Regions from separate parts of the Methylobacterium sp. Leaf361 genome, predicted to be linked through region 3. Evidence: riboswitches for the same ligand, from Rfam matches in the RefSeq annotation. Region 3 holds a riboswitch; each other region holds the start of a gene.
The links. A riboswitch is a leader RNA that binds a small molecule or an ion and turns the genes downstream of it on or off. The one in region 3 is predicted to bind cobalamin.
Positions count from the first base shown of each region.

Region 1: it holds a riboswitch for cobalamin, as region 3 does, so the genes downstream of both, ASG32_RS16290 (CbtB domain-containing protein) here and ASG32_RS02710 (TonB-dependent receptor) in region 3, are expected to answer to the same signal.
Region 2: it holds a riboswitch for cobalamin, as region 3 does, so the genes downstream of both, ASG32_RS10685 (TonB-dependent siderophore receptor) here and ASG32_RS02710 (TonB-dependent receptor) in region 3, are expected to answer to the same signal.

Region 1 is NZ_LMPY01000023.1:75,679-87,899, reverse strand. Features, by position in the region: gene ASG32_RS16330 (peptidylprolyl isomerase) at 1-773, opposite strand, end outside; gene tpiA (triose-phosphate isomerase) at 960-1,721, shown strand; gene ASG32_RS16320 (nuclear transport factor 2 family protein) at 1,777-2,235, opposite strand; gene secG (preprotein translocase subunit SecG) at 2,541-2,975, shown strand; gene ASG32_RS16310 (CTP synthase) at 3,132-4,760, shown strand; gene ASG32_RS16305 (DNA polymerase III subunit chi) at 4,819-5,271, shown strand; gene ASG32_RS16300 (peptidase S10) at 5,271-6,863, shown strand; gene ASG32_RS16295 (discoidin domain-containing protein) at 6,886-8,250, opposite strand; cobalamin riboswitch at 8,412-8,607, shown strand; gene ASG32_RS16290 (CbtB domain-containing protein) at 8,642-8,824, shown strand; gene ASG32_RS16285 (CbtA family protein) at 8,841-9,593, shown strand; gene ASG32_RS16280 (DUF1636 domain-containing protein) at 9,586-9,987, shown strand; gene cobW (cobalamin biosynthesis protein CobW) at 9,984-11,018, shown strand; gene cobN (cobaltochelatase subunit CobN) at 11,065-12,221, shown strand, end outside.
Region 2 is NZ_LMPY01000012.1:224,050-236,270, forward strand. Features, by position in the region: gene ASG32_RS10645 (glutathione peroxidase) at 1-62, shown strand, start outside; gene ASG32_RS10650 (hypothetical protein) at 75-395, opposite strand; gene ASG32_RS10655 (ATP12 family protein) at 534-1,325, opposite strand; gene ASG32_RS10660 (HAD-IA family hydrolase) at 1,372-2,037, opposite strand; gene ASG32_RS10665 (hypothetical protein) at 2,108-2,488, opposite strand; gene ASG32_RS10670 (alpha/beta fold hydrolase) at 2,690-3,403, shown strand; gene ASG32_RS10675 (RluA family pseudouridine synthase) at 3,370-4,785, opposite strand; gene ASG32_RS10680 (NUDIX domain-containing protein) at 4,928-5,395, opposite strand; cobalamin riboswitch at 5,500-5,694, shown strand; gene ASG32_RS10685 (TonB-dependent siderophore receptor) at 5,979-8,162, shown strand; gene ASG32_RS10690 (peptidase) at 8,156-9,616, shown strand; gene ASG32_RS10695 (helix-turn-helix domain-containing protein) at 9,691-10,677, opposite strand; gene ASG32_RS10700 (TonB-dependent receptor) at 10,883-12,221, opposite strand, start outside.
Region 3 is NZ_LMPY01000002.1:8,656-13,825, reverse strand. Features, by position in the region: gene ASG32_RS32080 (hypothetical protein) at 119-454, opposite strand; gene ASG32_RS33660 (hypothetical protein) at 525-998, opposite strand; cobalamin riboswitch at 1,613-1,824, opposite strand; cobalamin riboswitch at 2,091-2,287, shown strand; gene ASG32_RS02710 (TonB-dependent receptor) at 2,410-4,551, shown strand.

The DNA.
Region 1 (12,221 bases), on a different contig from region 3:
GCGCGGGCGTCAGCCTCGGTGATCGCGTCGGGCTTCGCCATCGCTTCGGGCTCGACCACGAGGAGGTTGGCCGCCCGGAACTCCGGCGCCCGGAAGCCGGACTTGTTGGCCTCGTACCAGGTCTTCAACTCGTCGTCCGTCGGCTCGGGGATCTGGCCGGCCACCGAGGGCGTCAGCATCAGGTAGGCGGCCGCGCGGCGCTCGGTGGTGTAGCGATGGACGGCCTCCCGCATGGCGAGCGGCACGTGCAGGTCCGACGACACCGCCTCGGCCAGCTGGAGGCGGGCGATCACCGAGCGCTGCTCGCGCACGAACAGACCCTCGTTGAGGCCGGCGCGCTGCAGGGTCTGGTAGAAGAGCTGCGGCTCGAACTGACCCTGCTGGTTCTGGAAGCTCTTCTCCTCGTGGATCGCCTTGATCACCGAGGAATCCGGCACCGTGAGGCCGAGATCGTGGGTCTTCTGATCGAGGGCGGCCTCGGTGATCAGCTGGGACATCACCTGCCGGTCCAGGCCGAGCATCCGCGCCTGGTCGGGCGTCAGCGGACGCTTCAGCTGGGTCTGATAGCGCTGCAGCTGGTTCTGGTAGGCTTGGCGCACCTGCTCGGCCGTGATCGGCGTGCTGCCGACCGTGGCCACCTTGTTGCTCGCGCCGCCGCGGAAGAACTCCTCCACCCCGAAGATGCCGACACCGGCGATCAGCAGCGTGAAGATGATCGTCAAGACGATCTTGCCGAGCCAGTGCTGGCTGGCGTTGCGGATGCCCTGAAGCATGGTCTGTGATCGAGTACCTTCGGCAGCCGCCCCGTCACCGGGCCGGCGCTGTCCCTGAGAGCCGACCGCGATAGACCATTCGCGTCCACAGGCAAAGGCTCGGGCGGTCCCGGCCGTTTGCACGCTCAAGCTCGCTCTGGTAGGCCCCGGCGACTTCGAGAAAGCCGCGGCGGAGCGAGGGCAGGAATGACGCAGTCTGGGCGCAAGCCGCTTGTCGCCGGCAACTGGAAGATGAACGGGACCCGGGCATCCATCCAGGTTGTCGAGGCGATTCGCGACGGGCTCTCGCCGGACCTCGCGTCGCGCATCGACGTGCTGATCTGCCCGCCTGCGACGCTGATTGGATCCTGCGTGGCGGCGGCGGCCGGATCGCCGATCGCGATCGGCGGCCAGAACCTGCACGCCCGGCCGAGCGGCGCCTTCACGGGCTCGATCTCGGCCGAGATGCTCGCCGATCTCGGCGCCAAGTACGTGATCGTCGGCCATTCCGAGCGCCGGGCCTACCATCACGAGACCGACGACGGGGTCCACGCCAAGGCGCTGGGCGCCCGCCGCGCCGGCCTGTGCGGCATCGTCTGCGTCGGCGAGACCATCGAGGAGCGCGAGCAGGGCCGCGCCCTCGACATCGTCCGCGCCCAGCTCGCCATCGGCCTGCCGAAGGGCGCGACGGCGGCCGACACGGTGATCGCCTACGAGCCGGTCTGGGCGATCGGCTCCGGGCGGACGCCGACGCCGCGCGACATCGCCGAGGTCCACGCCTCCCTGCGGGAGATGCTCGACAAGCTCGTCGGCGACGAGGCGCAGAAGATCCGCATCCTCTACGGCGGCTCGGTGAAGCCCGGGAACGCCAAGGAACTCCTGTCGGTGGACAACGTCGACGGCGCGCTCGTGGGCGGCGCGAGCCTCGTGGCGGAAGACTTCCTGGGGATCTGCGCCGCCTACGCCTGAGCGCGGGCCCGCGAAGCCTGGCTGGGCGCGGCGCGACAGACGCGCCGCGCGACCGTCAGATCTTGAAGGCCTGCCGGGCGAGCAGCCGCCAGCGGCCGCCGTCGCTATGCCAGACCTGCATCACGCCGATATGGACCGGCGACGTCTTGCCGCCCGAGACCACCTCGCCGGTGAAGACGTGGCGCGCGATGGCGTCGTCGCCGACCACCGAGACGGAGCGGTCCGACAGGGTGATGCTCGGGAAGGTCGAGCGCTTGCTGGTCAGCGTCTCGATGAAGGCCGCCTTGTCCTGCACCTGACCGCTGGAATGGCCGTAGCTCAGCCCGTCGAGGGTCAGGGCGTCGAGGGCTGGACCGTCGGCGGCGAGGAGAGCCTTGGTGAGGGCGTCGACCGCCTGCTCGACCGCGGCGCCCCGGGCGGAGGGATCGGTTCCGGCCGCGGAGCCGGAGCCCGGGCGGATCAGGACGGGTGCGGCGATGGCGGCGGCGAGCGCCGCACGGCGTGACACGGACATGGCTTGCCTCCCGGACCGGGCGGCGCGTTCGGTCGGCCGCCCTGCCCCGGCAGAGAGCACGGTGCGCCGACGAAGGCGAGGGTCGGAGCGGACAGTCGGCCGCGCGCGTCAGGTTGGCGGCGGGCGACCGGTGGTGTATGCCGTCGCCAAATTCCGGCCGGTCCGCCCGAAGCGTCCCCCGAAGCCCCCGCCGCACGCCCGTGCGTCGGGGCGGTTCGTGGACGATCGCGGGCCCCGGCCCTCGTGCGTTCGTCTTCCGGTGCCCGCTGCCGGCGCGCGGCGCTGAAGAAGATCCTGGAACACCGATGCAGACCGTCCTGATCGTCGTCCACCTCATCATCGTGCTCGCGCTGATCGGCGTCGTGCTGCTCCAGCGCTCCGAGGGCGGACTCGGGCTCGGCGGCGGTGGCGGCGGTGGCGGCGTCGGCGGGTTCATGACCGGCCGCGGCCAGGCCAACGCTCTGACGCGGGCCACCGCGATCCTGGCGGCCCTGTTCTTCGCCACCAGTCTGACCCTCGCGATCCTGTCGCACCGCTCGGCGGCGCCGAAGTCGATCCTCGACACGGGCGCGCCGCAGACGTCCGGCCAGCCGGCCAAGCAGCCGACCGGTGCCGACAACCTGCTCGACACGCTGCGCCAGCAGCAGGACCGGGCGCCCGCGAACGCCCCGGCCCAGCCGGCACCGGCTCCGTCGTCTCCCGCGCAGCCGGCGGTTCCGGAAGCGCCGCAGTCGCGCTGACGGCGCGCGCCACCGGCGGCGCAGCGTCCGACCCTTGTCCCGACGGACCGGCGCTCGGCCGGTCCACGCCATGCGTTCCGCGATCCCCAGCCCATGCGCGGGCCGGGGCCTCCGTCGTTTGGCAAATGCCAGCAGCTTCTTTATGGACCGAGGCCCATGACGCGGTACGTTTTCATCACCGGCGGCGTGGTCTCCTCCCTCGGCAAGGGCCTCGCCTCGGCGGCCCTGGCGGCGGTCCTCCAGGCCCGCGGCTACCGGGTCCGGATGCGCAAGCTCGACCCCTACCTGAACGTCGATCCGGGCACGATGAGCCCGACGCAGCACGGCGAGGTGTTCGTCACCGACGACGGCGCCGAGACCGACCTCGACCTCGGGCATTACGAGCGCTTCACCGGCGTTCCGGCGAGCCGGGCCGACAACATCACGACGGGCCGGATCTACCAGGACATCATCGCCAAGGAGCGCCGCGGCGACTACCTCGGCGCCACGATCCAGGTGATCCCGCACGTCACCAACGCGATCAAGGACTTCGTCCTCGACGGCAACGACAGCTTCGACTTCGTGCTGGTGGAGATCGGCGGCACGGTCGGCGACATCGAGGGCCTGCCGTTCTTCGAGGCGATCCGGCAGCTCGGGCAGGAGCTGCCGCGGGGCACCTGCTGCTACGTCCACCTGACGCTGCTGCCCTACATCCCGTCCGCCGGCGAGCTGAAGACCAAGCCGACCCAGCACTCCGTGAAGGAGCTGCGCTCCATCGGCATCCAGCCCGACATCCTGCTCTGCCGCTGCGACCGGCCGATCCCGATGGACGAGCGGCGCAAGCTCGCGCTGTTCTGCAACGTCCGCCAGACCGCGGTCATCGAGGCCCTCGACGTGGCCTCGATCTACGAGGTGCCGCTCTCCTATCGGACCGCGGGCCTCGACCGGGAGGTGCTCGGCCACTTCGGCCTGGAGCACGGCGAGGAGCCGGATCTCGGCCGCTGGCAGACCATCGCCGAGCGCGTGCGCAATCCCGAGGGCGAGGTCTCGATCGCCATCGTGGGTAAGTACACGGGGCTGAAGGACGCCTACAAGTCGCTGACCGAGGCGCTGACCCACGGGGGCATCAGCCACCGGGTGAAGGTCAATCTCGAGTGGATCGAGGCCGAGGTGTTCGAGCGCGAGGATCCGGCGCCCTTCCTCGAAGGCCTCAACGGGATCCTCGTGCCGGGCGGCTTCGGTCAGCGCGGGGCCGAGGGCAAGATCCGCGCGGCCCGCTACGCCCGCGAGAAGCGCATCCCCTATCTCGGCATCTGCTTCGGCATGCAGATGGCGGTGATCGAGGCGGCCCGCTCGCTGGCCGGGATGCCGGAGGCCAACTCCACGGAGTTCGGCGACACCGCCGAGCCGGTGGTCGGCCTGCTCACCGAGTGGCTGCGCGGCAACGAGCTGGAGCGGCGCGCGGCGGCCGGCGATCTCGGCGGCACGATGCGGCTCGGCGCCTACGAGGCGAAGCTCGACCCCGAGTCCAAGATCGCCCAGATTTACGGGTCCGATCAGATCTCGGAGCGCCACCGCCACCGCTACGAGGTCAACATGGCCTATCGCGAGCGGCTGGAGGCCAAGGGCCTGCGCTTCTCGGGCGTGTCCCCCGACGGCCTGTTGCCCGAGACGGTGGAGCATGTCGGGCACCCGTGGTTCATCGGCGTGCAGTTCCACCCGGAGCTGAAGTCGCGTCCGTTCGAGCCGCACCCGCTGTTCAAGGGCTTCGTCGGCGCCGCGATCGAGCAGAGCCGCCTGGTCTGAGGCCGCGGCGGCGCGCCGCTGCTCGCGCGGCGGCCCGCGGCCCTATATCCTCGGTGCCGTGACCGAGATCCTCTTCTACCATATGCAGCGGCAGCCCCTGGAGAAGGTGCTGCCGAACCTCGTCGAGCGCTCGCTGGACCGCGGCTGGCAGTCCGCGATCCAGGCGGCGAGCGAGGAGCGCCTGCAGGCGCTCGATGACCACCTCTGGACTTATTCCGACGAGAGCTTCCTGCCGCACGGCACCGACCGCGAGCCCGACGCCGCGAGCCAGCCGGTGGTGCTCACGCTCCGGGACGTGAATCCCAACACCGCCTCGATCCGCTTCCTGGTGGAGGGCGCCGACCTGCCGCCCGACGCCGGGCAGTACGAGCGGATCTGCATCCTGTTCGACGGGACCGACCAGGACGCGCTGCTGCGCGCCCGCGAGCAGTGGAAGCAGGCCAAGGACGCCGGTCACGCGGTGGCCTACTGGCAGCAGGACGAGTCCGGACGCTGGAACAAGAAGGCTTGATGGTGGCCCCCCACGCACGTCTCGCGCGCGCCGCGCTCGCCCTCGCCCTGGCTCTGGCCGCGCCCCCAGCCACCCTCGCCCAGGACGCGCCGCACGGCCATCCCGCGGAGAGCAAACCGGCGCAGCGCGGACCGGAGGGGCGCCGCCTGCCGCCCGATTCGACGACCAAGCAGAGCGTGACGCTGCCGGACGGCCGGACCCTCGACTTCACCGCCACCGCCGGCAGCCTGCCCCTCGTCGACGAGGCGGGCAAGCTGCAGGCCGAGATCGCCTACGTCGCCTACACGATGGCGCCGCAGGCCGGCCGGGAGCGTCCCGTCACTTTCGCGGTCAATGGCGGCCCGGGCGCCGCCTCGGCCTATCTCAATATCGGGGCGATCGGGCCCTGGCGGCTGCCGGTCGGCGGCGACAGCATCAGCCCGTCGCAGCCGGTGACGCTGACGCCCAACGACGGGACGTGGCTCGGCTTCACCGACCTTATCTTCCTCGATCCCGTGGGGACCGGGTACAGCCGGGCCGCGGACGGGAACGGCAAGGCCTACTGGTCGATCGAATCCGACGCCTCGACCCTGGCGGCGACCATCGCGCGCTACCTGCGCGTCAACGACCGCATGGCGAGCCCGAAATTCTTCGTCGGCGAGAGCTACGGCGGCTTCCGCGGCCCGCTGATCGCCGAGAAGCTCCAAGAGGAGATCGGCGTCGGCCTGTCCGGCATGGTGCTGCTCTCGCCGGTGCTCGATTTCGCGTGGCTGGAGACGCCGCGGGCCAATCCGTGGGGCTACGTGCTGAAGCTGCCCTCGCTGGCGGCGGGCGCGCTCGAGCGGGCCGGCACGGTGCCGACGCCGACCCTGCTCGGCGACGCGGAGGCCTACGCCTCGGGCCCGTACCTGAGCGACCTGCTCAAGGGGCCGAGCGACACGGCCGCCGTCGCCCGGATGACCGAGAAGGTCGCGCCCCTCGTCGGTCTCGACCCCGCCCTGGTGCGCGCGCAGGCGGCGCGCCTCTCGACCCGCAGCGTCCAGCGCGAGATCGACCGCGCAGAGGGCCGCGTGACCAGCGCCTACGACACCGGCATCACCGGCTGGGACCCGAACCCGGACGCCGCCCAGTCGAGCTTCGAGGATCCCCAGCTCACCGCCCTCCAGGCACCGCTGACGAGCGCGATGCTCGACCTCTACGCGCGGACGCTGAAATGGCCGGTGACCAACATGCGCTACGAGCTCCTGAACAACGCCGTCAATCGCGGCTGGAGCTGGGGCTCGGGCCGGCAGGCGCCCGAGGTCCTGTCGAACCTGAAGGGCGATCTGGCGCTCGACGGGCACCTGCGCGTCCTCGTGGCGCACGGCTTCACCGACCTGGTGACGCCCTACTTCGCCTCGAAGCTCCTGCTGGCGCAGGTCCCGGCCTACGCCGCCGGCCGCCTGAGCCTCGCGGTCTATCCGGGCGGGCACATGTTCTACACGCGTCCGGATTCGCGCGCCGCCTTCCGGGCGGACGTGGAGCGGATGTACACGGACGCCCTGAAGGTGCGCGACGCCGGCTCGACCCGTCCGGCCGGAGCCCCCGCCGAGCATCTCCGGACGGCGCCGTAGCGCCTCCGGCCCGCCGCGCCGGTCACGCGTCGTCGAAGGCGAGGGCCTCGGCCGGGTAATCCACCATCGTCCGGCGCTGCGCGTCGGTGTTCTGCCACTCGCCGACCTTCATGTAGCGGCCCTCGAGATCGCGGACCTCGACCACCTTCCCGATGGTGGGGATCGACTGGAAGCCCTGCGGCCAGTTCGACGCGAAGTAGAAGACCTGCTCGACGTGGTCCGAGAGGTGGCAGATCCCCGGCCCGAAGGTCCCCAGCCCGAAGACGAGGTAGCGGCCGTTCACGAGCGCCGCGACGTCGGAGATCAGCGACTCGCTCTGGATCTCCACGGGCAATCCGCGCCGCTCGGCGTACGCCTCCACCTCGGCGATGACCGGATTCAGTCTGTTCTCGAAGACGAGCTTGACCGAGCGGATCCGACCCTCGGCCAGGAGCCGGTCGATGACCATCCGGTAGAACGCGAAGGGCGGCTGCGGGTAGTGCGGATCGACCCAGGTGCTGAAGATGTCGCCCGACCGGATGTGGATCAGGAGTTGGTCGTGGGGCTTCACCGGGAAGCTCTTCGGCAGGCCGTTGAACAGCGGCCGGATCACGCTCTGCACGATCGCGCGCGAATCCGTCGGCCCCCGCAGCGCGGTCACGCGCTCGAACTGCGTCGGGTCGAAATACAGGCCCGACAGGAAGTAGCCGTCCGCCGGCAGCGGCTCGTCCGGCGGGATGAAGGTGATCCCGTCGCAGGTCAGCCGCTCGGTCAGGAAGATCACCTTGCTGCGGTCGACCTTGGGTACCTTGATGTACTTCAGGTTGAGCGCCTTCGCGATGGACACCGCGATGATGTACTGGACGAGGCAGTTGCCGAAGGCGCCGTTCTCGAACAGCGACAGGCCGACCAGGGCGTGGCTGGCGCGGTCGGGCGCCGACTGGAGCGCGTAGGTGACGTAGACGTTGGCGCCGGGCTTCTCGTTCAGGAGCGTCACGTCGAGGCCGAGCATCGCCCGCAGCGCGATCAGGTCGACCGCGGCCTCGTCGGCGCGGATGCCGATGCCGGCGATCCGGGCCGGTTCGGGCGCGGCGATCCGGACCGCGCGCGCCCAGGCCCGCTCGTCGGGGACGATTGCGGCGACGAGGGTGTCCGGGGTCGCGGTCCAGCCGGCGAGGTCCGGCTCGGCCCACGTCACGCCGTCCTGCGAGACCGCCACCGCGACGTCGCCGGGCTCCGCGGGAACCGCCCCCTCCCCCGGCCGCAGGGCGACGGAATGGATCGGGAAGCGGCCGCCGAGGTCGACCTCGAGCCACGTCGTTCCCGTGCCCGCATCGGAGACGATCCGCGGCTCACGGCCGGCCGCGAGATCGACGAGAACCGGGATCGGATCGTCTGTCGGGGCCATCGGGTCTCCGGGAGTTCAGCGCCCGCGCCGGGGCCGGGCGGGTATCGGGTGCGGCGGTGCCCGCTCCGGGGCGCGGCCGTCAAGCCCGCCCCGATCGCGGGGCGGGCACGGGAAACGGCCGCGATCCGGCGCCGCTCCGTTGTGTCCCGGCGGTCATGCGTCTACAACGGCCGGGCGACGGTGCCCCGGAGACGGGGTGAAAAGGGAATGCGGTGAGGGGTTTGAAGCCCCGATTCCGCGGCTGCCCCCGCAACTGTGAGCGGCGAGCGCCCGCCAAGCGCCACCGGAGCGATCCGGGAAGGCGGTGGGCGCGCCGAGCCGCGAGCCAGGAGACCTGCCGTCGTGACAGGATCCCGCAATGCCGCCGGTGGGGCGGCTGGAGACGCTTCTGATGACGACGCAAACCCTCGCCCCCGTCGCCGCCGGCACCCGCGCGTCGGAGCGCCCGATCGCCGTCGCGCTCGCGGCCGTGTTGGGCCTCGGCCTGCTGTTCATGGCGGGCTTCTCGCCGGCGATCGCGCTCCACAACGCGGCGCACGATTTCCGGCACACTCAGAACTTCCCCTGCCACTGACGTCCCGGGACCAGGGATGATCATCCGGCTCCTGTCGGCGGCCCTCGCCGCCGGCTTCTTCGCGGCTGCCATCGTGACGGGGCTCGAACTCACGCTGACCTCGCCGCTGATCGTCGCGGTCGAGCGCTACGAGCAGCAGGAGGCGCCGAACCGGGCTGCCAAGGCGCTCCCGATCAAGGCGTTCCCGATCGTGCTGGCCCATGCCGGGCACGACCACGCCGCGCCCGACGCCGCGCCGGAATGGCAGCCCGCGCCCGGCCTGCCGCGGATGGCCTTCACCGGGCTCGCGACCCTCGTGGGCGGCGTTGGCTACGCGCTGCTGCTCGGCGCGGTGATGCTCGCCTGCGGCCGCGAGCCCACGCCGCAGGTCGGCCTCGCCTTCGCGGTGGCGGGCTTCGCCAGCGTCGCCCTCGCGCCGGGCCTCGGCCTGCCGCCGGAATTGCCCGGCAGCGCGGCGGCCCCGCTCGCGACGCGGCAGGCGTGGTGGGTGATGACCGCCGCGGCGACCGGCATGGGGCTCTACCTGATCACGATCCGCCGCGCGCTGATCACGATCCTCGGGGGGCTCGTCCTGATCATCGCCCCGCACGTCGTCGGCGCCCCGCAGGCGCCCGAGGCCGCATCCGAACTTCCGGCGGCGCTCGCCGCGCAATTCGCCGCGCGGTCGCTCGCCATCAGCTTCGTGTTCTGGATCCTGATCGGGCTGGGGCTCGGCTGGGCGTGGCAGGCCTTCGCCCGCGGCGCGGATCGGGGAGCGGCCCGTGCCTGAGACCGTTCTCTACGTCTGCACCACCTGCCGCCGCCCGGACGACGATCCGGACGGGCCCCGCGCCGGGGCCCGCCTGCTGGAGGCGCTCCGGGGGCGGAGCGGCGCTACGCCGGACCTGCGGGTCGAGGCGGTGGAGTGCCTGTCGGTCTGCAAGCGGCCCTGCACCGTGGCGGTCGCCGCGGCCGACCGCTGGACCTACGTCTACGGCGACATGGATCCGGCCGCCTCGGCCGAGATCATCCTCGGCGGTCTCGCGGCCTACGCGGCGACCCCGGACGGCATCGTGCCCTGGCGCGAGCGTCCGGAGGCGTTCCGCAAGGGCGTGATCGCCCGCATCCCCCCTTTCCCAGAACCCCGCCCGGTCCCCGCCGGCACCCTGGAGCCCGCGGAATGACCCTCGTGAACAAGATCCCCTGCACCATCGTCACCGGCTTCCTCGGGGCCGGCAAGACGACCCTCGTCCGCCACGTGGTCGAGAACGCCAAGGGGCGCCGCCTCGCCATCCTGGTGAACGAGTTCGGCGACATCGGCTTCGACAAGTCCTTCCTGGCCGCCTGCGGCGTCGAGGGCTGCACCGAGGACGCCATCGTCGAGCTGCCGAACGGCTGCATCTGCTGCACGGTCGCGGACGATTTCGTGCCGGCGCTGGAGACCCTGCTCGGCCGCGCCGAACCGCCGGAGCACATCCTGATCGAGACCTCGGGCCTCGCCCTGCCGAAGCCGCTGGTCCAGGCGTTCCAGTGGCCGGCGATCCGCTCGCGGGTGACCGTCGACGGCGTGGTCGCGGTGGTCGACGGCCCGGCGGTGGCCTCGGGCGCCTTCGCGGAGGACCCGGAGGCCCTCGCGGCCCAGCGCGCCGCCGACCAGTCGGTCGACCACGACAACCCCCTGGAGGAGGTGTTCGAGGACCAGCTCCTCTGCGCCGACCTCGTGGTCGTCAACAAGGCCGACCTGATCGACGCCGCGACGCGGGCGCGGGTCCGCGCCGAGGTCGAGGGGCACCTGCCCCGCGCCGTGAAGGTGGTCGAGACCGAGAACGGCGCCATCGACCCGCGGGTGCTGCTCGGCCTCGGCGCGGCCGCCGAGGACGATCTCGACGCCCGACCCTCGCATCACGGCGAGGGCGAGGACCATGACCACGACGATTTCGAGACCGTGGCGCTGCCGGTGCGCCCGGCGGTGACCGCGGGGGATCTCGCGGCCCGGGTTGAGGCGGCGGCCGAGGCCGCCGGCGTCCTGCGCATCAAGGGCTTCGCCGAGGTCGAGGGCAAGCCGATGCGCCTCGTGGTGCAGGGTGTCGGCCGGCGCGTGACCCATCATTTCGACCGCCCCTGGCGGGCCGGGGAAGCCCGCGACGGGACGCTGGTGGTGATCGGCCTCAAGGGCTTCGACAAGAACGCCGTCGCGGCGGCCCTCGCGGGATGAGGCCGGTCGCGCACGCCCGCCCGGACTCGCTCTAGGGGCCGCCGCGGTGCATCTCGTGCGCATCGATGCCGTCTCCCTCGACGAGGGCGAGGCGGCCGTGGATCTCGGGCAGGAGCCCGGCGACCTCGTGGTGCTGTCCTTCACCGACAGCGACCTCGCGTCGGTCGGGCAGGCCCACGCCGCGGAGCCCGGCCTGCCGAGCCTGCGGCTCGCGAAGCTCGCCAGGCTGCGGCACCCGCTCTCGGTCGACCTCTACGTCGAGCGCGTCGTGGCGCGCGCCAAGGTCGTGGTGATCCGCTGCCTGGGCGGCCTCGATTACTGGCGCTACGGGATCGAGCGCTGCGCCGAGGCCGCGCGGGCGCACGGCGTCGTCCTCGCGGTCCTGCCGGGCGACGACCGGCCGGACCCGCGCCTCGCCGCCTTCTCCACCGATCCCGACCTCGCCGGGCAGCTCGACGCCTATTTCCGGGCCGGCGGCCCCGACAACCTGCGGCGGATGCTGCGGCGCCTCGCGATCCGCCTGGGCGCCGACGGCCCGGTCGAGCCGCCGCAGCCGCTCCCGCGCGGGTTTCCCTGGTGCCCCGGCTGCGGAGTTCTTCCCCTCGAGGCAGCCCTCGCCGCGGCCGCAACCGCGGTCCCGCTCGCCGGAGCGCGCAGCGCGGCGGAGCCCGTCGCGCTCCTGCTGATCTACCGCTCCGCCGTGCTCGGAGGCGACACCGGCCCGTTCGTCGCCCTCGCCGCCGCCCTGCGGGCGCGCGGGATCGGCGTGCTGCCGATGGCCGTATCCAGCCTGAAGGAGCCACAGGCCGCCGCCGCGGTCGCCGCGGCCGTGCGCGCGCGCAGGCCCGACCTCGTGATCGCCGCGACCGCCTTCTCGGCCCGCGAGGACGAGACCGGTTTCGTGCTCGACGGCGGCGACTGCCCGGTTCTCCAGGCCTTCACGGTCGGCTCGCCCCGCGCGGCCTGGGAGGCCTCCGCCCGCGGTCTCGGCGCGGCCGATCTCGCCATGCAGGTCGCGCTGCCGGAATTCGACGGCCGGCTCTCGGGCTTCCCGATCTCGTTCAAGGAGGAGAGTGCCGAGATCGCCGGCTTCGCCGAGCGGCGCGCCGTGCCCTACGAGGCCGGCATCGCCGCGCTGGCCGACCGGGCCGCGGGATGGCTGCGGCTGTCCGCCCTGCCCCGGGCGGCGCGGCGCGTCGCCCT
Region 2 (12,221 bases), on a different contig from region 3:
CCGGGACGAAGCCCGCGGCCCTGGAGGCTAAGATCCAGGCGGCCCTGGCCGAGCCCGCCTGAGCCGCGCCCGCGTCAGACCGCGTCGAGATCCGCGGCCTCGGCGGAGACCGCGCGGCGCGCGTCGATCCGTTCACGCACGCGCAGCACCGTCCGCAGGGGCGCGATCGGGAACGGGCGCACTGACTCGCGCAGGATCCCCGCCAGGAACCGGATCTCGGCAATCTTGCGCAAGGTCAGATCGGGCGCTCCGGCGCCCTGTGCTCGGCGCTCGAGGTCCGAGAGGGCGTCGAACAGCGCGTAGCGCCCGTCGAGATCGCGGGAAAACTGTTTCGACGCGATCAGATTGGCCAGTTCGCCTTCAAAACTGCAACGGACAGGCTGATCGGAACGCATCGTCGACTCGAACACAATGTACTTCGAACCCTAAAACAGTGTTCGCGCTTTGTCAGCCGCCGACGCGGGGCGGGCGCCGCGAATGCGGGATTGTTGCGCAATTGCATCTGCGCGACCGCGCCGGATCGCGGCCCGGGCTCAGCCGCCGGCCGCGACGAACGCGGCGGCCGCCTCGAACTCCGTCCGGCGCGCCTCGAGGCGGGCCTCCGCCTCGGCGTCGCGCCCCCAGACGGCGGCCTGATAGGTCTCGTCCACGTGGGCCGCGGCCCAGGCCTCGGCCGGCGTCAGCCGGCCCTCGAGAACCGCCAGGGCGATCAGCAGGGAGCCGGTCAGCGTGGTCAGGGTGTGCAGGCCCGCCAGCCGGAACGGGTCGGTCACCGCGTTCACCGCAGCGGAGAGCGCCTGGATCGTGTCGGCCGGCTGCGCGACTTGCATGACGCCCTCGCTCAGGATCACCCGCGCACCGAACGCGTCCCGTGCCCAGGCGAGGATCGGATCCCAGGCCTCCGCCTGGGCCGCCACGAGGCGCTCCGGATCCCCGGCGCGGTAGGCCACGAGATCGGTGCCCGCGTAGGCGCAGAGATCCGCCGCGACCTCGGCGAGGCGGGGCGTGACGCCGTCGATCGCCGTGTTGGCCAGCCGGGTCAGGGGCATCCGCGCGGGGTCGATCGCCGTGTCCTGGGCCTGCCACTCCGCCGCGACGCGCTCGGCCAGGGTCCGGCTGGGGAGACGCAGAGGGTTGCGGGCCGGCGTGTTGGCCGGACGTCCGTCCAGGGTCAGCCGGAACCCGTCGGCATCCTCGGAGAAGCCGGCTTCCTTGTAGAAGCGGTGGGGCAGGGCCGGCTTGGCGTGGCCGCGGGCGGCCCGGACCGGGTCGGGCCTGTCACCGTCGCTCGGTTGCCCGAGCCAGTCTGTCGTCTGATCGCTCATGGAGGCGAGATAGGCGCTTCCGGCCCCGCGCGCGAGCCTCCCGCGATCAGGAGCCGGTCGCGAGCCCCTCGAGGAGCAGCGCCTCCAGCGCGGCGGCACTCGGGACCACCGTCACGGCCCCGGCTCCGTAGAGCGCGTCCGGCGGATGGTAGCCCCAGGCCACCCCGACGGCCGTTGCACCGGCCGCCACGCCCATGGCGATGTCGAAGGTGGTGTCGCCGACCATCACGGTGGCCTCGGGCTCGCAGCCCGCCTCGCGGATCGCCTGCTGCAGCATGGTCGGATCCGGCTTCGACGGCGCGTCGTCGGCGCTCTGGGTCGTGGCGAACCAGTCCGCCCAGCCGTAATGCGCGATCAGCCGGTCCACACCGCGCCGCGACTTCCCGGTGGCGAGGCCGATCAGCACGTCGGAGCGCCCGTGCAGCCGGGTCAGCAGGTCGGCCATGCCGGGGAACAGGGGCTCCTCGTGGGCGGGGTCGAGCCGCAGGCGGTTGTAGGCCTGCTTGTAGCTCTCCGAGAGTTCCGCGACCGGGCCGTCCTCGCCGACGAGGCGCCGGAAGGCCTGCGGCAGCGACAGGCCGACCACCGACAGGGCCTCCCGCCGCCCGGGCGCCGGCAGGCCGTTCTCCGCGAACGCCACCTCCTGGGCCGCCACGATCAGGTGCTGGCTGTCGACGAGGGTGCCGTCGACGTCGAAGACGACGAGCCTCATCGCGACCGACGCGCCGGAAGTCGCGCCGCGAGCCGCCCCGCCGGCGCGGGTAAAAGGAGGCGGGTCCCCGTCACGGCTTCCGGCCCGGCTGGGCCGGCGCGGCCGCGGCGGGCTGGCCGCCGGGGATCCGGGTCCGCTCGTAGCCGAGCCGGCACCGGATCAGGAAGCGCCGGCGCTTGCCGCCGCGCAACCCGCGCTGATGCGAGGCGCGGTTGCAGGCCGCGTAGGAGCGCCGCCGGCGCTCCGCGCGGGCACTGTTGGCGGTGCGCGGGGCGGCCTGCGCGGGCGCCGCGCCCGGGGCGGGCGCCGGGGCCGGATGCGGGGTCGCCGTCTCGGGGGGGTGGGTGCCGTTCGCCGTCGGCGCCGCCCTGGTCGTCTCGCCCGGCGCGGCATGCGCGATCGGCCCGGTGAGGCACAGGGCGGCGAGGCAGGCCAGCATCGCGAGCTTCATGTGTCAGGGTCTCGAACCGCCGGGAACAGGCCCCGCGGCGGATCGGCGGGGCGCGGGGCAGCATATGAGGCGGCGCGGCCGGTTGCCAAGGCATGCGCCGCGCGGGACGCCCGGACCGCACCCGACTTTCACCGGAGATGCCGCGGCGCTGACGGGCGCTCGCGTGACGGTTATCTGGGGGACGGGAAGGGTGATCCGGCGATGAACCTCGTGCTGCTGCCCGGCTTCATGACCGATGCCGACCTCTGGTCGGACGTGGTCGCGCGCCTCGCCGAGGTGGGTCCGATCACGCACGGCGACCTCGCGCGGGACGCCGCCATCGCCGACATGGCGCGCCGCGTCGTCGCGGAGGCGCCGCCGCGCTTCGGGCTCGTGGGCTTCTCCATGGGCGGCTACGTCGCCCGCGCGGTCGCCCGGCTCGTGCCGGACCGGGTGGAGGCGTTGGTCCTCGTCGCCACCTCGTCGCGGGCCGACACGCCGGCCCAGGCGCGCCGGAAGGCGGCCGCCGTCGCCCATATCCGCCAGCAGGGCTACCGGGGCCTCAGCCGGTCGGCGATCCTCCAGTCGGTGCACCCGGACCGCGCCGGCGACGGCGCCCTCCTGAGCCGGATCCGGCAGATGGGCGACCGCCTCGGCGGAGAGGTCTTCCTGCGCCAGGCCGGGCAGGCGCGCGAATCCGATGGCGACCGCCTCGGCGCGATCGGCTGCCCGACCCTGGTCGTGGCGGCGGCCCAGGACGCCCTGCGCAGCCTCGACGAGGCGCGGGAGCTCCGCGACGGCATCCCAGGCGCGACGCTGAGGGTGATCGACGGGTCGGGCCACATGCTGCCGCTCGAGGCCCCGGACGCGCTGGCGGACGTGATCGTGCCCTGGCTGCGGGCTCAGGCCTCCGGAGCCTCGACGATCGGGTCGTAGCGGGCGGCGTCGAAGCCCAGGAGGTTCCAGCTCTGCGCCATGTGGGGCGGGAGCGGCGCGCTCACGTCGACCGGCTTGCCGGTCCGCGGGTGCGGAATGACGATCCGCCGGGCGAGCAGGTGGAGGCGGTTCTGGATGCCGCCCGGCAGCTCCCAGTTCTCGACGGAGAAGTATTTCGGGTCGCCCACGATCGGGTGGCCGATATGGGCCGCGTGGGCGCGCAGCTGGTGCGTGCGGCCGGTGACCGGCTTGAACGACAGCCAGGACAGCTTCTGGGCGGCCTGATCGACCATCGCGTAGTAGGTCAGCGCGTGGCTCGCGCCCTCGTCGCCGTGCTTGGCGACCCGCATCCGCGCGTCGGCGTCGGTGGGCTCCTCCTTGGCGAGGTAGGTCGAGACGCGCCCCTGCCGGACCCGCGGCACGCCCGCGGTGAGCGCCCAGTAGATCTTCCGGGCCGCCCGCGAGCGGAAGCTTTTCGCCAGCGTCGCGGCGGCGAGCCGGGTCTTGGCGATGATCAGGCAGCCGGCCGTGTCCTTGTCCAGCCGGTGGACGAGGCGCGGCTTCTGGCCGTCCGGACCCGTGAGGGCGGCGAGCAGGCCGTCCACGTGCCGGACCGTCCCCGAACCGCCCTGGACCGCGAGGCCGAAGGGCTTGTTGAGGATCATCATGTCGGCATCCTCGTAGAGGATCAGCGACCGGATGAAGGCGGCGTCGTCCTGCTCGCGGGCGGCGCTGCGCGGCCGCTCGGTGGGCTGGTCGAGGCGCAGCGGCGGCACGCGCACGCTCATGCCCGGCTCCAGCCGGTCGTTCGGCTTGGCGCGCTTGCCGTCGACCCGCAACTCGCCCTTGCGGACGATGGTCTGCACGCGGGTGAAGGGCAGGAGCGGGAAGCGGGCGGTGAGGAAGCGGTCGATCCGCATCCCAGCCTCGTCCGGCTCGACGGTCAGGGTCTGCACGCCGGAGGCGAGGGTCGCGGAGGCGGCGGCGCGCTGCTCGCGCCGGGTCGGACCGGGCGCGGGGGCAGAGGCGAGGGCCGGGGAGGGGGCCGCCGAGCGCTTGGCCGGCGGCCGGCCGCCGGGCTTGCCCGCCGCGGCGTCGCGCGGTGCGGCGTCGCGCGGTGCGGCGGCGTCGCGGCGCGGCTTCGGCGGCCGGGCCGGCGCCGGGGCCGCAGCGGCCTGCGCGCCCCAGGGATCGCGGGTGCCGGCATCCTCGCCGCGGTTGCGGGCCGCGCGCTCGGCGGCGTCGCGGGCGCTGGTGCGCGGGCCCGTGCGGGCGCGGCCGTCGGCCTGGGCCTTGCCGCCCCTGAACTTGCTGGCGCTGGACTTGCCGGCCTGAGGCTTGCGCCCCGTCGGCCCGCCGCTTCTGGGAGGTCGTATCGTCATGCTTCCGCCGGCACCCGTCTCCGCGTCGGACGGAGCGTCCGGGCGCATGGGCCGCGGCGTCGCGGACGTCCGGACCGATGGGATTGCCCGGCTGTAGCATCGCCCGCGCCGAGCGGCAAAGGCGGTGGGCCGGCCCGGTCCGTCAGGGCTCCGCGCGCCACGCGTCGCGGAGGCGGGCCTTCAGGCCGGCGGGGAAGAGGTCGGGACCGCCCGGCACGTCGAGCCCGTCCAGATCGCACCACCGCGCCACGCAGGCGGTGCCGGAATCCTCGTGGAAGACGAAGCGCTCCTGCCCGTCGAACCGCCGCGGCGGCAGGGCGACGGGGAACAGGAACAGCACCTCGTGCCCGACCTGCCCCTCGTGCGTGAAGATGTTCTCCATGACGCGGGGGCCGCCGAGCACCGAGACGGTGACGCCGAGCTCCTCCTGGAATTCCCGGATCACGGCGTCCTCGACCCGCTCGCCGAACGTGACGCTGCCGCCGAGCGGCCGGACGCCTTTCAGCCGCCCGTCATCCGCGCGGACCTCGGCCACGAGCAGGCTGTTGCCGCGCCGGGGCAGACCCAGTGCCTTCACGCGAATCTCCGCAGGGGGCCGCCAGACCGTCATCCCGCACGGGCTAGCCCGTCGTCGGCGAGGCCGCAACGGACCGGCGCACAGCGCGCCGATCCACGGCAACAACCGGACACACGGTTGACGCCCGCCCCCGCTACGGCCAAGCTGTGCTCGACGGTTCCCCTCGGGGATCAAAAGGGAACGCGGTGAGGGGTTCGCCCCGAAGCCGCGGCTGCCCCCGCAACTGTAAGCGGCGAGCCCTTCACCACCACGTCACTGGGTCCACCCCGGGAAGACGGTGCGAGGGCGGCGACCCGCGAGCCAGGAGACCTGCCGTCAGCCGTGGTCACACGCGAAACGCGCCGGGCGGGGTGTCCTGGCGGGTGTCGAGGCGACGCCAGTCCCGAGGGGAGGCGGCCGCCGAGGCCTCGTTCGCGGTGACGTGCCACAACAAGCGCGCCCGCGACGCCGTTCCCCATGCCCGTCTCCGCCGTCTCGAACCCCTCGAGCCCTGTCGCAGCACGCCGTCGCGCGCCCGCACGGGCAGAGGCTACCGGACAGCGAGCGCATTGTAATGTTATTACAATGCTTGTAGGACGCGGGGGCCGGCGCGCGCCGTGCACGGACCGCTTTCCCCATGTCTCTATCGACCCATCGCTCCCGCCCCGGCGGGCGGGCCCCGCTCTGCGGCGTTCTCCTCGCGCTCCTCGCCAGTCCGACCGCCGCCCAGGAGGCGGTCACGCTGGATGAGCTGTCCGTCGCCGGCGCGGGCGGCGACCCGAGCCGCCTGCCGCCGAATGGCCTCAACCTGCGCACCCCCGACCGGACCGCGAGCCGCCTCGGCCTGACGCCGCTGGAGACGCCGGCCAGCCTCGACATCGTGTCGGGCGAGACCGCGCGGCTGCGCGGCCAGGACACGATCGCCGAGGCCGTGACTCAGGACGCGACCGGCATCACCACCATCGCGGCGCCCGGCAACGGCAACGGCGCGTTCACGTCCCGCGGCTTCGCCGGCCCGAACTCGATCCAGCAGCTCTACGACGGCACGCGCTTCTACGTCGGCGCCAACACCGTGACCTTCCCGTTCGACACGTGGAACGTCGAGCGGATCGAGGTGCTGCGCGGGCCGTCCTCGGTGCTCTACGGCGACGGCGCCATCGGCGGCGTCATCAACGTGGTGCCCAAGAAGCCGGTCTTCGTGCCGATCAACGCCGCCCGCGCGGTGATCGGCACCGACGGGGTCGCGCGGCTCGCCCTCGATTCCGGCGGCCCGCTGGGCCAGGCTGAGTACGGCGACACCTTCGCGTACCGCCTCAACGTCAGCGGCAACCGCGCCGACGGCTGGATGCGGCCGGAGGGCGATTTCCGTAACCTCGCGGTCTCCGCCGCCCTGCTGTTCCGGCCGAGCGCCGACCTCGCCTTCACCCTGAGCCACGATCTCGGCTACCAGGAGCCCGCCCGCTACTGGGGCACCCCGCTGGTCGAGGGACGGATCCCGGATCTCATCCGGTTCAACAACTACAACGTCCGCGACGCGAAGATCACCTGGGCCGACAACTGGACCCAGCTCAAGACCGAGTGGTCCCCCTCGGCCGACATCACGATCCGCAACACCGCCTACCGGCTGACCAGCCGGCGCCACTGGCTCGACGTCGAGCAGTACAGCTACAACCGCGGCACCGGGCTCGTGGACCGGGGCGACTACCTGGAGATCTACCACAACCAGGAGCAGGTCGGAGACCGCCTCGACGCGACGTTCCGGGGCAGCCTGGTCGGGCTGCCGAACCAGTTCGTGGCCGGCTTCGACGTGAATCACATCGACTTCCGCCACACCAACAACTTCTACTTCGACCAGACCACGAGCGTGCCGCTCACCGGCTACGATCCGGGCCTCTTCCCGCAGAACGGCCGGGCGCGTCCGGCCTACGCGACGCAGACGAGCCAGGCCTCGGTCTTCGCCGAGGACCGGCTGATCCTGTCGGACAAGCTGTCGTTCCTCACGGGCGTGCGCCTCGACGTGCCGACGCTGAACCGCGAGGACTTGCAGACGGGATCGCGGTTCGAGAAGACCTACCGGGCGCTCGGCTACCGGTTCGGCCTCGTCTACAACCCGACGCCGGACAGCGCGCTCTACGCCCAGTACAGCTTCGCCACCGACCCGGTGAACAGCCTGATCACGCTGTCGCAGTCGCTGGCGGGCTTCAAGCTCGCGACCGGCGATCAGGTCGAGATCGGCGCCAAGGGGCTGGCCTTCGACGGCGCCCTCGAATGGACCGTCGCGGGCTACCGGATCGTCAAGGACAACCTGATCTCGGCGATCCCCGGCCAGCCGACGCTGTCCACGCAGGTGGGGAGCCAGTCCTCGCAGGGCTTCGAGCTGGCGCTCGGCTGGCGCTTCGCGCCGGGCTGGCGGCTCGACGGCAACCTCGCGCTCCTCCACGCGCAGTACGACCGGTTCGACCAGACGGTGAACGGCGCCACCGTCTCGTATGCCGGCAACCAGCCGATCGACGTGCCCGAGCGCGTGGCCAACCTCTGGCTGACCTGGGACGTCACCCGCGACTGGACCGCGCGGGTCGGGCTGCAGAACGTCGGGCAGGTCTACAGCGACTTCGGCAACACGGCGCGGCGCCCCGCCTACAACCTCGTCAACGCGGTCCTGGACCATCAGGTGACGGCGGACTCGCGCCTGTCCGTGCGGGTCTACAACCTGTTCGACAAGGTCTACGCGATCTCGGGCAACGCCGTGAACGGGGTCGGGACCAACTGGCTGCTCGGGCGCCCGCGCTCGGTCGAGGTCGCCTACACGGTGACGTGGTGAGCCGACCGCGCCGGCTCGGCAAGGCGGGACGGCGCTGGCTGCTCCTGTTCCACCGCTGGGCCGGGATCGCCGCGGGGCTGTTCTTCGCGCTGTGGATCGGCTCCGGGCTGGTGATGCTCTACGTGCCGTTCCCGGCGCTCACCGAGGCCGAGCGGCTGTCGCGGCTCGCCCCGATCGCCTGGGATCAGGTCGCGGTCGCGCCGGACGCGGCGCTGCGGGCCGGCGGGCTCGCCGGCGTGCCGGCCGCCTTCGGCCTGGAGATGCGGGGCGACGAGCCGGTCTACCGGATCGCCGGCCACGACGGCACCCGGGTGACGGTCTCGGCACGGACCGGCGCGCGGCTCGGTCCGCTGACACCCGCAGACGCGCTGCGTGTCGCGGCCGGTGGTGCTCCGGCTGCGCAGGCCGAGCAGGTCGCGCGCGACCAGTGGACCGTCACGGCCCGCTACGACCCGCTCCGGCCCTTCCTGAAGGTGGCCCTCGGCGACGCCGCGGGGACCGAGCTCTACGTGTCTGCGGTGACCGGCGAGATCGCCCTCGACACGACACGCTTCGAGCGGGGCTGGAACTGGGTGGGTTCGGTGGCGCACTGGATCTACCTCACGCCGCTGCGGGCCCGGCCGGAGCTGTGGCGGACGATCCTGTTGTGGCTCTCCGGTTTCGCCGCCCTCGGCGCGCTGAGTGGAGGCGCGATCGGGATCTGGCGCCTGCGCCTTCGGCGGCGCTACGCGGCCGGGGCGGTCACGCCCTATCGCGGGCTGGCGCGCTGGCACCACCTGCTCGGCCTCGCGGGGGGCCTCGGCTTGAGCACGTTCATCGTCAGCGGCTGGATCTCCATGAACCCGAACCGCTGGTTCAGCGCGACCAGCCCGCCGGTAGCGTTGCGCGCCGCCTATGCCGGAACCCCGCCGGCGCTCGGCCTCGATCCGCACCGGCTCCGCGATGGCGCCATGCCGGATACGCGCACCCTGCGCTTCGCCGCCATCGGTGGACGCTGGTGGATCGTCGCCGAGACGGCGGACGGCCTCCGGACGGTCGCAGCGGACGGCGCGACCGCCCTCGACGCGCGCAGCATCGCGACGGCCGCGGCAGACGGTTTCGCGGACGGTCCCCTCCGGTCGATCCGCCCGTTATACGCCTACGACGCCTACTGGTATCCCCACGGGGCCGACCCACGGCCGCTTCCGGTGCTGCGCCTGCGCTTCGGCGACGCGGCCGCCACGTGGCTCCACGTCGATCCCCGGGACGGCACGATCCTCCAGCGCCTGGACCGCTCGGGCCGGATCAACCGCTGGCTGTTCGACGCCGCGCACCGGCTCGACCTGCCGGGGCTCACCGGCAACCGCCCCCTGCACGATACGGCCCAGTGGGTCCTGAATCTCCTGGCGGCGGGCATCGCGGTCACCGGGATCGTGGCGGGCTGGCGCAGGCTGCGTCGGACGCTGTCCGCCTGAGGTCGGTTTCAGCGTGTGCTGTCGAGCGGTCGAGATCGGCCCGGCGGTGGCTTCCGATCCGGTCGTGCTGCGCGTCAGGACGACAGCCCGGAGGCGGACGCAAATACCTCCACGTCCGGCCTGTGCGCCTGTCGGTATTCACGGGGGCTCACGTCGTAGCGATCCTTGAAGCGGCGCGCGAAATGCGCCTGGCTGCTGAAGCCACAGCCATAAGCCAACAGGCCGATCGACAGGGTGGCGCAGGCCGGGTCGGTCAGGCGCTTGGCTGCCACCTCCAGTCGGCGTCCCCAGATGTAGTCGGAGATGTGCCGGCCGCGCTCATGAAACAGCTCCTGCAGCCGCCGCAACGACACGCCCATCGCGGCGGCGAGCCGGGGCGGGTCCAGGTTCGGATCGCTCAGGTTCGCCTCGACATAGGCCTTGGCGCGCTGGACCGTGACGTTGCCGTGGATGGAACGCGGCGCCTCCTGCGCCATCCGTTCGGCGAGGCTCGCCACGATCAGGTCGACGCCGATCGATGCCATGCGCTCGGCCGCGTCAGGAGTGAGGCGATCGCTGACCCGGACGAGTTCCTGAAGGTACGAGCCCGTCAGGGTCGTCGAGGCGAGGTCCGCTGCGGCCGTGAGCGCGGTGTAGAGTCGGGACGGGCCCAGAACGGTCTCGAAACGCTGGCGCGGCAGATCGATAACCAAGGAGTCGCCGGTCTCCGCCTCCATCACGGGTGAACTCGAGTCGAGCAAGATGAGGTCGCCCGGCTTGGTCTTCGCCTCCCGGTCAAGCTGCTGGATTGTATCCCGTCCGGACAGCTTCAGGAGCACGAAAACCCGATCGGGGTTCCCGCGGCGTCGCGCTTCGGCGTCCGTGATTCTGGTCCGCACGGTTGTGTGCCAGAAATGCGAGATCGGCATCGCGCCGATACACGTCACGTCCAGCCGTCCCTGGAACGGGAGACCATCCGGCGTCTCGATCTCGGCAGGCACGAGCCGCTCGTTGACCAGCTCCCGCCATTGGCGGACCGCGTTTCTGGGATGAATCCCGTCTGTCGAGAAAAACGGTTGCATCTGCCGCCTGGGCACCCCTGTCGCCACCCGGTGGCGAAGATCGGGAACCCCGGCGTTTATTGTATATAATCTACCTTCACAACAGGTAGGCGGGGGACAAGGGGCGGAGCAGCGGCGCCCGGCCAAACAGCGCCGTCCGGAAGCGGACCGGCGATGATCCATCCCTCTCGAGCATGATCACGATTCCGCGGCCTGATGTCCGACCCTAGAACCGCGCCGTCAGGAACAGCCGCACGTTCCGCCCCGGCAGCAGGATCTCGTCCTTCTTGAACGAGGTCGAGTTGCGGATATCGTCGTTCAGGAGGTTGCGGCCCTGGAGGCCGAGGGTGATCGCGCTCGCCCCGTAGACCGCAGGATCGACGGCCTTGGTGTAGCTCAGTTCGGCGCGCAGGTCGTCGTAGCCGGGGGTCGGCGTCTCGTACACGGCCGTGGCGTCGTGGCTGAAGGCGTGGAGCAGGTTCACCCGCGCGAACCACCCGTCGGCCCGCAGGTAGACGCCGCCGCCGAGCCGGTAGGGCGGGATGCGCGGCACGTTCGCGCCGTTGTCGAACTGAGCGCGGACGAAGTCGAACTGCGCCTCGACGCCGGCGAAGCCGTTGCCCACCGGCACGAGGTCGTACTGGCCGATGATCTCGGCGCCGTAGAAGGTCGCGTTCTGCTGCTGGTAGACGATCTGCCGGTTGTCGGTGCCGACGCCGCAGGAGGCGAAATCGTCGTCGCAGGTCAGACCCGTGTAGTTCCGGTAGATGAAGCCGGTGTAGCGGGTGAAGTAGCCGGTGGCGTCCAGGCGGAAGGGCCCCTCGGCCCGCCGGATGCTGGCCTCGACGGTCCGGGCTCGCTCCTTCTTGAGATTCGGGTTGCCGATCTCAAAGGTCGCGGTGGCGTCGTGCGGGCCCTGCGAGAACAGCTCGTAGCCCGTGGGACCGCGCTCGACGTAGGAGCCGGTGAGGCTCGCCACGAAGCCGTAGGGCAGGTCCTGCAGGGCGCCGATGCTGGCGCTCTTCGGGGCGAAGCGCCGGGTGCGCGCGTACTGGAACGGCTCCTGTCCGTCGACCGGCACGTAGTCGGCGGGGAACTGCGCCGCCGTGCTCGAGAGCCGGTCGACCTCGTAGCGCCCGGCCGCCTGCAGCCGCGTGCCCGGGCGCAGTTCCAGCTCCTCGAAGAGGTAGACCGCGTTCGCGCGCGACTCCGTCTTCGGCAGGAACGATTCGAGCTGCGTGTTGATCACGCGCCGGTCCGACTGGAAGCCCAGAGCGCCGGTGAGCCTGCCGAACTCGGTGATGACCGGGACGTGCTGGAGTTCCAGGCGTCCCTCGGCCTCGCGGTTCTTGAAGATCGCCTGGACGCCCTCGATCCCGTCGTCGCCGATCCCGACCTCGTTGTGGCGGTAGACCGAATAGCCCGCCCAGTAGCGGATCACCTCGAAGGGCCCGTCGAGCGGACGGTACTCGCCCCGCGACAGGACCCGGTCCTGGTTCGGGGTCAGGCGGGTCCGGTCCTGCTCGGCCACGCCGCCGGGGATCGCGTAGACCGCGTCGTAGTGG
Region 3 (5,170 bases):
AGCATACTGTTGAGGGCGTTCCTGTGGCAGACCTTGCCTACCCGGCTGATGGGCGACAGCACGTCCTCCGAATACGAAGATGATGGGCCCCGTTCGAGCCCTTGCCTCAGACGGCCTCCTAGACGGATAACAGGCGCTCCGCATAATACCGGCCCACTGCCTCGATCATCGGAGCGAACTGCCAAACGATTGAGGGAACGAGGGCTTCGACATAAAGACTCTCTTCGTTCACCTGAATGACGCCGCTTCCTCTCTGGCCGTAGCCGCCGACTGTGAATCCGCACCTATTGCCGAACCATTCATCGAATTCAACGATGATATTTTTTCGCGCCAAATCCCGAAAAGCCCAATTCGCGCGCCGATCGAGGCGTCGGCGTGCCTCGGGCAGCCCAATGTTATGATGTAGCGTCAACGCTAGGCGCTTCGGTATCATCGGAGAACGATAGATATTCATCGGGATTGATCGCACTGGTGAAAAGCTCTTTGGGCGCAGCACGTGCTAGTTCGCTAATTGTACATTCGGATCAGCGTTCATCTGCCTCGGGATCGTTCGTCAGTGCGGTTACGAGTGCGAACACCATCGCGAGAGCAGGGGTCGGGAAGGCCTCGGAGATATGCCTCCGATACGCATTCGCCCCCCAGGAACGCCACACGGCACAATGAAAGCCCTCCTCGGAACGACTTCCCGTATGCACCTGCCATGACCATCCAGGTAGGATGCGTTCCAGCAATTCTTGCGCGGCATCGAGGCTGGCGGTGAAGGCGGGACAACTATCCTTGCCATGGCGGAGAACCGTACCGCTTGGACCGTGCCCCCAAAGCATCTTGACGTCATCGCGATATGGCCGCCACTCGATCCGGTGGATGACCGTGTCGATCTGGCTATCCAAATCGCGATCTGGTCCCTCGATCTCGCGCAAGCGCACGATCAGTCCGCGCAGCACTGTAGGGCGAGGCGCGCCCATGCTGCGCCGCGTTTCCGTCAGCTGAACCCGCATCAGGCATCTCTGACAGTCAGCGGGCGCGAGCGGCGGCGCAGCGACCGGCACTCCACTGCAGGTCGAGCCGCGATGAAGCGCATCGCCAGGGCAGCCGAGCATTGGAGCCGACACATAAGATTGGCAGTGATCCGGGCAATAAGCGTGCGATTGTCATTTGAAGGATAGGGAAGGCTGATTGGCCAGTATCGGATGCTGCACGACACCACATAGCGCTCATGAGGCGGCCCAATAATCAGGAAGGGATATTTGTATCGGCGCCATATCGGCTTATCTGTTTTGCGATCAATTACAGAGCCGCACGGCAGATGTCGTCGAAGCTGCGTACTATCAAATTGCTTGTGCTTCTCCGCGCATATTTTCTCGGTGTCGCCCGGAGAATTGCGAACGCTGCGCGCCACAGAACTTGGTTGGCCGAACCCGACGTTGGGGTCGCATCTCTCCGACGTCGCAAGCGAGCCGGCAGCGGGAAACAGCACGCACGGGTGGATATTCGGCACCGACCGGACCCCAATCGACAAGGGGCAGAGGTCAGGCGGACGCGTTGCATCTAGGCGCGGGCAAGCCAAGCCGGCATAGCCGCTGCAAGCGACCCACCGGGACACCCCGCCCGAGAGACGTTCATCGATCGAGGTAGGTCTCCTGGCTCACGGATCAACGTCTCTGGCTGGCCTTCCCGGTGCGAACGCCAGTGACCATTGTCGACAAAGACTCACCGCTTACAGTTGCGGGGGCAGCTCCGGCATCACCCTTTCAGGCTCACCGAATTCCCTCTTAGCCTCAAGCCGGCAAGCCGGTTCGAGGAACCACGATAGCCAAGCATGGCGCGAAGCTATGCGGTTTGTCAAAGCCGCTTGTTAACATGCTCGGCTACGGCCGACCGAGCCAGCGACGAGAGCCCCTTTCGAGGTTCAGGCAGATCGATAGGTTGAGACCGATCGTTCGGACGGTCCCAGACGATCCGAGACAGGCAGTCGTCCGCCGTCGAGGGTGGCGACATGCCGGCGTCTCCATCCCGACACACCACCCGGATGAAAATGCGAGTTCAAACGTAACAACAGGATCAAGCCTTGACGGCGAGCGTTACCCGAATGCTAAGCTTTGCCGGACGTTTCCCTTCGGGGATCAAAAGGGAACATGGTTAGGGGCAACCCGAAGCCACGGCTGCCCCCGCAACTGTAAGCGGCGAGCCCAGCACCACCGCGTCACTGGATGCATATCATCCGGGAAGACGGTGCGAGGGCGGTGACCTGCGAGCCAGGAGACCTGCCGTCAGCCGTGGTCACACGCGAAACGCGTCGGGCGGGGTGTCCTGATGGGTGTCGAAGCGCTGGGCTCTAGCCGGGCGCGACGACTTCATTCGCGGTGACGTGCCACTGCCGCCGTCGAGGCTTTCGTGTCCCGTCGTTCAATGCGCGCCCTGCTCGCGCTATCCGGCTGCAGCCTCGCTGCGCTGTCGACCGCGTCCCATGCGCAGGATCGTACTGCCCAGGCCGCTTCCACCTCCGAGACGACGTTGGAGGAGATCTCGGTCACCTCGGAAACAGCAGCTGCAAAGCCGCAGGCTGCACCTGCCGCAAGCGCCGGATACGTCGGCGGTATCACCGGTATCGGCGGCTCGTTGCTCAGTGTGGACTCGGCAAGCGCCGGGATCCTGACCGGGGCGCAGGTCAACAACCGGCCCGTCACCCGCCCCGGCGAGGTGTTGGAAGCAGTGCCGGGCTTGATTGTCACGCAGCACTCTGGTGAGGGCAAAGCCAACCAGTTCTTCCTGCGCGGCTTCAATCTCGACCACGGCACCGACATTGCCCTGTTCCTCGACGGCATGCCGCTCAACATGCGCACCCACGCCCACGGTCAGGGCTACGCCGACATCAATTTCCTCATTCCCGAGCTCGTCGGCGCGGTGGAGTTCCACAAGGGACCGTACTTCGTCCGCGACGGCGATTTCGCCTCCGCGGGTTCAGTGCGTATCGACTATCTCGACAGCGTGCAGAAGAACCTCGCGCTCACCTCAATCGGCTCGTTCGGCTACAAGCGCGCCCTTTCCATCGCCTCCACCCCGTTCGCTGAAGGCAACCTACTCGTCGCCGCCGACGCGCAGATCTACGACGGGCCCTGGACCGTGCCGGATGCCCTGCGCAAGATCAGCACGGTCGCCCGCTATAGCCAGGGCACGGCGCTCGACGGCTTCTCTGTTACCGGCATGGCCTACGCAGCTCGGTGGACGGCCACCAACCAGATCCCGGAGCGCGCCGTCGTCTCAGGCTTGATCAGCCGGTACGGCACGATCAACCCGACCGATGGTGGCGACACCTCGCGGTTCTCGCTATCGGGACGGTTCAGCGCAACAGACGACACCGGCGTTACGCGGGCCTCGGCCTACGTGATCCGCTCCCAGCTCAACCTATTCAACGACTTCACCTATTTCCTGAACGACCCCGTCAACGGGGACCAGTTCCACCAGCTCGACCAGCGGATCATCGGCGGCGGCGAGGCGCTGCACATCTTCCAAGGCGACCTGTTCGGCCTGCCGATGGAGAACGAGATCGGCGTACAGACCCGCACCGACTCGATCCGGGTCGGCCTGTTCAACACGACGAACCGGCAGTACCGCTCCGGCGTGCTCGACGACCGGGTACTGGAGACGAGCGGGGCCTTCTACTTGGACAACCGGGTGCGCTGGACCGACTGGCTGCGAACCAGCCTCGGATTCCGCGCCGATGGCTACTACGCGAGCGTCGTCTCGGACACGCCTGCGAACTCCGGGAAGGCACGGGACGCCATCGTCAACCCAAAGCTCGGCCTCGTGCTCGGCCCGTGGTTCGACACCGAGCTCTACGTGAATTACGGCGGCGGCTTCCACTCGAACGACGTGCGCGGCGTGACCGCCACCGTCGATCCGACAAGTTCGCTGTTCAACACCACTCGCTCGCCCTTCCTCGTCCCCTCCACGGGCTACGAGATCGGCCTGCGCAACCGCTCCATCGCCGGGTTGGAGACGAGCCTCGCCCTGTTCCGGCTCGACTTCGCCTCGGAGAACCTGTTCCAGGGCGACACCGGCACCACGGAGCCGAGCCGCCCGACCCGGCGCTTCGGCGTGGAATGGACCAACCGCTACGCAGTCACCCCCTGGCTATCGTTGGAGGGCGACCTGACGATCACCAACGCCCGTTTCTCGGACTACGACCCCGTGGGCAACCGGGTCCCGGAGGCCCCCACCACCATCGCGTCGGCGGGCGTCACGTTCGGCGAGCCGCTCGGCTGGTTCGGGTCGCTCCGCTTCCGCTACTTCGGACCGCGCCCGCTGATCGAGGACAATTCCATCCGCTCGCGTCCGACCGCGCTCCTCAACGGGCGGGTCGGCTTTGCCTTCGTGAACGGCGTGAGCGTCTCGCTGGACGTGCTGAATCTGACGAACAGCAAGTCCGACCAGATCACCTACGCCTACGTCTCGCGCCTTCCGGGCGAGCCCGCCGAGGGGCTGATCGACCGCGTGTTCCACCCAGTGGAGCCCACGGCGGTACGCCTCACCATCGCCGGGCGGTTCTGATGCCGAAGGTCCGAGGCGCCGGCCCCTTCACGAACGTCCAGATCTTGAGTGAGCGCATCAGCCGAGTTCATGACGCGTACGCCAGTGCAACTCGCGTTCGACTTGCTCTCGAATGTCAGGGCGTAGCGCACCACAGGCCTTTTTTCGCTGCAGGCTTTCCTTGATGTGCCCGGCAAAAGGGCGCTCGTTCGACCATCGCTGACGGACCGTTTCCAAGGCAGAATTCGTTGGCATCATCTTGTGCAAGTGAGAGGAGCCTCGGTGGCGACCTTTTGAAGGCCCCCTCCATTGTCGGCAAGTCGCGCCTGTGGCTCAGGGATGGTGATGCAGTCATCTGAAGTGAAGTGATGGTCAGCACCATTCGCAATCGACAGGCGAGGCCTCGCTCGATTAGAAGCAGGGTGGCGCTGCTTTACCTCGTTCTGATCGCGGCCAACGTCGCCGCCTGGTCCTGGGCCTACAGCCTGTTCGCGGGGCAGCCGGCCCTGCTCTCGACCGCGCTGCTGGCCTACGTCTTCGGGCTCCCACGGATCTCGCCCATGCCCGTCTTCGATCTGGCGGCGACGCCCCTGCGCGCCCTGAACCAGGCCCTCCACGGCGTCGCTCCGGGACATCGATC